One region of the Streptomyces sp. YKOK-I1 genome, then DNA from elsewhere that is predicted to be linked to it. Evidence: riboswitches for the same ligand, from Rfam matches in the RefSeq annotation. Region 1 holds a riboswitch; each other region holds the start of a gene.

Region 1 (2,258 bases):
CGCCTGCGCGCCGAAGATCTTGTACGGCTTGTCCTCGACGAGCCCCAGCTTGATCAGCTCCTGCAGACCCTTGTCGATCTTCGTGAGCTGGGAGCCGGAGGCGATCGGCACGACCAGCTGGTCGGGGAGTTGCCAGCCGAGCTGCTCGGCGATCTCGTACGCCAGCGTCTTGGAGCCCTCGGCGTAGTACGGCCGCAGGTTGACGTTGACGAAGCCCCAGCCCTCGCCCGCCGGGTCGCCGATGAGCTCGGAGCAGAAGCGGTTGACGTCGTCGTAGTTGCCCTCGATGCCGACCAGCTCGCCGCCGTAGACCGCGGCCATGACGACCTTGCCCTGCTCCAGGTCGTGCGGGATGAACACGCAGGAGCGGAAGCCGGCCCGCGCGGCGGCGGCGCCGACGGCACCGGCCAGGTTGCCGGTCGAGGAGCAGCTCAGGGTCGTGTACCCGAAGGCCCGCGCCGCCTCGACGGCCTGGGCGACGACCCGGTCCTTGAAGGAGTGGGTCGGGTTGCCGGAGTCGTCCTTGACGAACAGCTTGCCGGCCTCGACGCCCAGCTCGCGCGCCAGGTTGTCGGCCTTGACGAGCTTGGTCCAGCCGGGGTTGATGTTGGGCTTGTCGGCCACGTCCGCCGGGACGGGCAGCAGCGGCGCGTAACGCCAGATGTTCGCGGGTCCCGCCTCGATGCGCTTCCTGAGCTCCTCCGGGTCGTAGGAGGAGAAGTCGTACGCGATCTCGAGCGGGCCGAAACACTCCTCGCAGGCGAAGACCGGGCCGAGGGGCACGCGGTGCCCGCACTCGCGGCAGCTCAGTGCCGTGGCGGGACCCAGGTCTACGGTGGATTCGGTTGCAACAGTCTGCGCAGCCATGTGAGGCGAGGCCCTTTCTCCTCATCTTCCTCACGACGCATTTCGCCGTGAGACGGATTTGGCACCTTCCCAAGCCGGGAGCCTCGCGTGAACGAGACCGGCTGGAGGGTTGCCGGGGCTTCATCGGGCCGTATCCCTCTGCCCCTCTGGATGAGCGGTATGAAGTTGTGGACGGCGGGCCACCGAGGACATGCGATGGTCACCCGCGTTGTCCAAGACTGTAACCGACAACCTGGACAGTTGAGATAGTCGTCCGAACCGCGAGATGGATCACAGGTGAAGGAGCCGCCCACGTGCTGGAAGAAGTCGAGCGCTGGCTGACCACCCGCTCCTGGACCCTGACCGATCGCCCGCTGCACCGGATCATGGCCGCCAAACGGTCCTCGGGGCAGCGGGTCAGTGTCGTCCTGCCGGCGCTCAACGAGGAGGAGACCGTCGGCGACATCGTCGCGGTCATCCGCCACGACCTCATGCAGCAGGTCCCCCTGGTCGACGAGCTCGTGGTCGTCGACTCGGGCTCGACCGACCGCACGGCCGCGGTCGCGGCGGCGGCCGGCGCGCGGGTCGTCCACCGCGACACGATCCTGCCCCGCCTCCCGGCCGTGCCCGGCAAGGGCGAGGTCCTGTGGCGCTCCCTGCTCGTCACCACCGGCGACATCGTGTGCTTCATCGACGCCGACCTCAGGGAGTTCTCCTCGGACTTCGTCTCCGGCATCGTCGGCCCGCTGCTCACCGACCCCGCGGTGGACCTCGTCAAGGGGATGTACGACCGTCCCCTGGGCGGCGCCGCCGGGCAGGGCGGCCGGGTCACCGAGCTGATGGCGCGCCCGCTGCTGAACCTGCACTGGCCGCAGCTGGCCGGTTTCGTGCAGCCGCTCGGCGGCGAGTACGCGGCCCGCCGCTCGCTGCTCGAACAGCTGCCGTTCCCGGTGGGGTACGGCGTCGAGCTCGGGATGCTGATCGACTCGCTGCACCTGGTGGGCCTCGACGCGCTCGCGCAGGTCGACGTCGGGGTGCGCAAGCACCGCCACCAGGACGGGCAGGCCCTCGGCCGGATGTCGGCGGCGATCTACCGCACCGCCCAGCTGCGGCTGGCCCGCGGCCATCTCGTCCGCCCCGCCCTCACCCAGTTCGAGCGCGGCGCCGACGGTTTCGAGCCGCGGACGTACTCGGTGGACACGGAGGAGCGGCCGCCGATGGCGGAGATCGCGGAGTACCGGTCCCGCAAGGTCGCGTAACAACCGGGGCGGGTCGTATACGGCGATATACGGCCGGATACGACCCCTCCACACAGCGCCACCGTACGTTTGAGCGTTTCCCGACCGGGCTAGGTTGAGGCGTATGGCTTCCACGCACGACGCTGCTGCTCGGGGTGCTCAGGTGCTGGTCGC
Region 2 (2,258 bases), 4.0 Mb from region 1:
GCCGTGCCGCGCCGCTACCGGCTCCATCTGTCCACCGCCGACCCGGACGGGCTGCGCATCGCCGTCACCCACACCCTCCTCGGCCTCGACCGGGCCTGTCCGGTGACCTTCCTGCCCGCCGTCCCCGACTGTCCCGACGGCGGTCATACGCAACTGCGCCCGCTCTACGACGCCAGCGCCCACCGCTACACCGGCCCGGCCCTCGCGCCGGTGCTCAGCGACGACTGGTCGGGCCGGATCGTCTCCACCCACGGCCCCGACATCGCCCGGGACCTCGCCCGGAGATTCGCCGGCGGCCGGGCCGTGCTGTACCCGTGCGGCGCGGAGTCGGAGATCGAGGCCGTGGAGCGGATGTGCGCCCAGGGCATCGAGCGGGCGGCCCAGTGCGCCGGGGACGCGGGCGCCGACCCGGCCGGGCGGGCCGCCGCACTCGACGCGCTGCTCGCCACCCTCGGCGTACTGGAGCAAGGGCTCAGCGTGCAGCCGTATCTGATCAGTGATCAGATCACCGCGGCGGACGTCGAGTTGTGGGTGGCGCTGGTCCGGCTGGACACCGTGCACCGGCATCACCTCGACGCCGACGCCGTGCGCCGTATCGCCGGACACCCCGCCCTGTGGGCCTACGCCCGCCGGCTGGCCGCCCACCCGGCCTTCGGTGCGCACCTCGACCTGGGCGGCATCGCCCGCCGCCACCACGCCCGTTGCCAGGGCCTGGAGGCCGCCGGAGCCGCTGTCCAGATCCTGGACTGGGCGGCCTACGCGGCGGACGGAAACGGCCTTCCCCCGCAGGTCAACCGGCCCTGAGGGAGTCCACCCCTCGGACGGCCGTTGACATTTGATCGGTCGACTGCCTTACTTGCGGGCAGAACGGTCATGAGCGTCAGCGACAAGCCCTGGCTTGCTGACCGGCAACCCTCGCTCCGCGGTGGGGTGCCCCAGGTGACGACCGGACCGGATGACGTTTCGGTAAGCGCGAGGCCCACAGGGCCGGAACAGAGATGGTGACGAGATGTACGCAGCTCCCAGGACGGCCGCACGCCGTCCCCAGGGCTGCGTACTGCCGTACGCGAACCTGTCGAACCTGTTCGCCGCCAACCGCGCCGTCGACCTGCTCCGCGTGAACAGCGCACTGTGTACCGCACCGGGCCGTGCCCGCTGTCGGGGCTGAACTCCTTCTTCTCTCCCTTCGCCCCGACTCCGCGTTCCTGACGGACACCGCCGAAGCGGTGTGCCGCCCACCGCCCCACCCCGGTTCCCTCGTACGCACCCGTGCGCCGCGCGCTGACCCCCCGCGGCTCCTCACGTCTGCGTCGGTCCGGGGTGCCCGACTCCCGCCGGAGCCCACCATGAGTGAACCCCCAGGCGCCGTGACCCTCGCCGAGGCACCCGCCGCCGACACCCCGTCAGAGAAGCTCACCGCACAGCGCGTTCAGCCGCTGCGCCGCCCGGGACGCTGGATCGCCACCGCCGTGGTGCTGGTCCTGGTGGCCCAGTTCGTGCACGGCCTGGTGTCCAACCCGTTCTACCAGTGGGACCGCTTCGGCTACTGGTTCCTGCGCCCCGTGATCCTCGACGGGCTGCTCATCACCCTCGAAGTCACCGCCTACAGCGCGGTGCTGGGCCTGCTCGGCGGCGTCCTGCTCGCCCTCGCCCGGCTCTCGAGGTCCCCGGTGCTGCGGGCCGTCAGCTGGACCTACGTCTGGGCGCTGCGCTCCATCCCGCTGATCGTCGTCCTGCTGTTCCTGTACAACTTCAGCGCCCTCTACCAGACGCTCAGCCTGGGCGTCCCCTTCGGCCCCGCGTTCTTCACCTTCGACGAGTCCCGGCTCGCCACCGACATGGTGATCGCGGTCGTCGGGCTCAGCCTCAACGAGGCCGCCTACGCCGCCGAAGTGGTCCGCGGCGGCATCCTCTCCGTCGACCAGGGCCAGCACGAGGCGGCCGCCGCCCTCGGCCTGCCCAAGGGCTACCAGTTCCGCAGGATCGTCTTCCCGCAGGCCCTGCGCTCGATCGTGCCGAACTACGTCAACCAGCTCATCGGCCTGGTCAAGGCCACCTCGCTGGTGTTCTACGTGTCGCTGCTCGACCTGTTCGGCACCGCGCAGACCATGGGCGCCACCTACCCCGGCGACATCGTGTCGCTGCTGCTGGTCGTCACCGTCTGGTACCTGATCCTGACCAGCCTCGTCTCCGTCGTCCAGTTCTACGTCGAGCGGTACTACGCCCGGGGCGCCACCCGCTCCCTGCCGCCGACGCCG
Region 3 (2,258 bases), 1.8 Mb from region 1:
GGCGGCGACGGCGCCAAGACCGTCAACATCTCCACCATGTCGGCGATCGTGGTCGCCGGTGCGGGCGCCACCGTCGTCAAGCACGGCAACCGGGCCGCGTCCTCCGCCTCCGGCGCCTCGGACGTGCTGGAGAAGCTGGGCGTCAATCTGGAGCTGACCCCGGCGCGGGTGGCCGAGGTGGCCCGCGAGGCCGGGATCACCTTCTGCTTCGCGATCAAGTTCCATCCGGCGCTGCGTCACGCGGGCGCCGCGCGTGGCCAGTTGGGCATCCGCACGGTCTTCAACATCCTCGGCCCGCTGACCAACCCGGCCCGGGTGCGGGCGCAGGCGGTCGGGGTCGCGGACCCGCGCATGGCACCGGTCGTCGCGGGCGTCTTCGCCGAGCGCGGTCACTCCTCCCTGGTGTTCCGGGGCGACGACGGCCTGGACGAGCTGACCACCACGGCCACCTCCCGGGTGTGGGTGGTGCGCGACGGCAAGGTCACCGAGGAGGTCTTCGACCCGCGGGACGTCGGCCTCGAGCTGGTCCCGGTGGAGGCCCTGCGGGGCGGCGACCCGTCGTACAACGCGGAGGTCGCCCGTCGTCTCCTGGACGGCGAGCAGGGCCCCGTACGGGACGCCGTGCTGCTGAACTCGGCGGCCGCCCTGGTCGCCCTGGAGCCGGGCACCGGCACCCTCGCGGAGCAGATCCGCGCCGGCATGGACCGCGCCGCCGAGTCCATCGACTCGGGCGCCGCCAAGCAGGCCCTGGACCGCTGGGTGGCCGCCACCAACGTCTGACCGTGCCTGTCGCGGTCCCGTCATTCGGACACGAGTTGCGGGACCGCGATCACTTCCCGTACGTTCCTGTACAGGTCATGAGTGACAGTCATGAGGCCCCGGCCGACTGTCCGGCAACCCTCCGTCCGTGGCGGGGTGCCCCGGGTGAGGACCAGGTCGTAGGCAGAGAGGTCTACGGCAAGCGCGGACCCCTCGTACGCCAGGGGTCCTGGTCGTCGAGGAGCCTTCTGTGAGCAAGCGAATGCGATAGGGCGCCGAGCCCCGCCTCCGCACACCCCCTTTCACCTTTCTCCGTGCTCGAGCCGTACCCGCTCGCACGGTGATTCCGCTTGCCCTTCACAGGAGTTCGCCATGTCTGTCTCCAGCGCTGCCGCCGCCCGGACCGTTTGTGCCCTTTCGGAGGAGCTGCCCGTTCTGGGCCGCGATGTCACCGTCCCGCTCGTCACCGGCGGCGAGGTCGCCTACGCGGCGCTCGACTACGCCGCCAGCGCCCCCGCCCTCCAGCGCGTCTGGGACGACGTGGCCGCGTACGCCCCGTACTACGGCAGCGTCCACCGCGGCGCCGGCTACCTCTCCCAGCTCTCCACGGACCTCTTCGAGAACGCCCGCCGCACGGTCACCGCGTTCCTGGACTGCCGCGAGGACGACCAGCTCGTCTTCACCCGCTCCACCACCGACTCCCTGAACCTGCTGGCCGCCGCCCTCCCGGCCGGCTGCCAGGTCTTCGTCTTCGAGACCGAGCACCACGCGAGCCTGCTGCCCTGGAAGGGCGCCCGCGTCACCTACCTCGACGCCCCGCGCACCCCGCGGCAGGCCGTCGAGACCCTGGAGAAGGCCCTCGCCGCCCGTGACCCCCACGGCCCGGCCCTGGTCTGCGTCACCGGCGCCTCCAACGTCACCGGCGAGCTGTGGCCCGTACGCGAGCTCGCCGCGGCCGCCCACGCGCACGGCGCCCGGATCGTCCTGGACGCGGCCCAGCTCGCCCCGCACCACCCGGTGTCCGTCCGCGACCTGGACGTCGACTACGTGGCCTTCTCCGGCCACAAGCTGTACGCCCCGTTCGGCTCCGGCGTCCTCGCCGGCCGCGCCGACTGGCTCCGGGCCGCCGACCCCTACCTCGCGGGCGGCGGCGCCAGCCGCAAGGTCACCCGGCGCGAGGACGGGGGAGTGGACGTGGAGTGGCACGAGACCGCGGCCCGCCACGAGGCCGGCTCCCCCAACGTCATCGGCGCCTACTCCATCGCCTCGGCCTGCAACGCCCTCACGGAGGCCGGCTTCGACACCCTGGTCGCCCGTGAGCAGCGCCTGATCGCCCGGGTCCGCGCGGGCCTCGCCGAGGTCCCGCAGGTCAGGGTCCTGTCCCTGTTCGGCGACGACGCCCCGCGGGTCGGCGTGATCTCCTTCGTCGTCGACGGCTGGAACAGCTCCCACTTCGCCGCCGCTCTCTCCGCCGAGTACGGCATCGGCGTCCGCGACGG

What was found. A riboswitch is a leader RNA that binds a small molecule or an ion and turns the genes downstream of it on or off. The one in region 1 is predicted to bind S-adenosylmethionine.
Region 2: another riboswitch for S-adenosylmethionine. It lies ahead of ACYQ8Q_RS39210 (amino acid ABC transporter permease); the one in region 1 lies ahead of thrC (threonine synthase).
Region 3: another riboswitch for S-adenosylmethionine. It lies ahead of ACYQ8Q_RS13245 (aminotransferase class V-fold PLP-dependent enzyme); the one in region 1 lies ahead of thrC (threonine synthase).

The regions. Positions count from the first base shown of each region.
Region 1 is NZ_BAAGDR010000001.1:4,820,546-4,822,803, forward strand. It holds gene thrC (threonine synthase) at 1-867, opposite strand, end outside; SAM riboswitch class I at 886-1,024, opposite strand; gene ACYQ8Q_RS21135 (glucosyl-3-phosphoglycerate synthase) at 1,161-2,105, shown strand; gene ACYQ8Q_RS21140 (alpha,alpha-trehalose-phosphate synthase (UDP-forming)) at 2,209-2,258, shown strand, end outside.
Region 2 is NZ_BAAGDR010000001.1:8,801,853-8,804,110, forward strand. It holds gene ACYQ8Q_RS39205 (glutathione S-transferase C-terminal domain-containing protein) at 1-804, shown strand, start outside; SAM riboswitch class IV at 870-979, shown strand; gene ACYQ8Q_RS39210 (amino acid ABC transporter permease) at 1,347-2,258, shown strand, end outside.
Region 3 is NZ_BAAGDR010000001.1:3,063,500-3,065,757, reverse strand. It holds gene trpD (anthranilate phosphoribosyltransferase) at 1-780, shown strand, start outside; SAM riboswitch class IV at 854-970, shown strand; gene ACYQ8Q_RS13245 (aminotransferase class V-fold PLP-dependent enzyme) at 1,132-2,258, shown strand, end outside.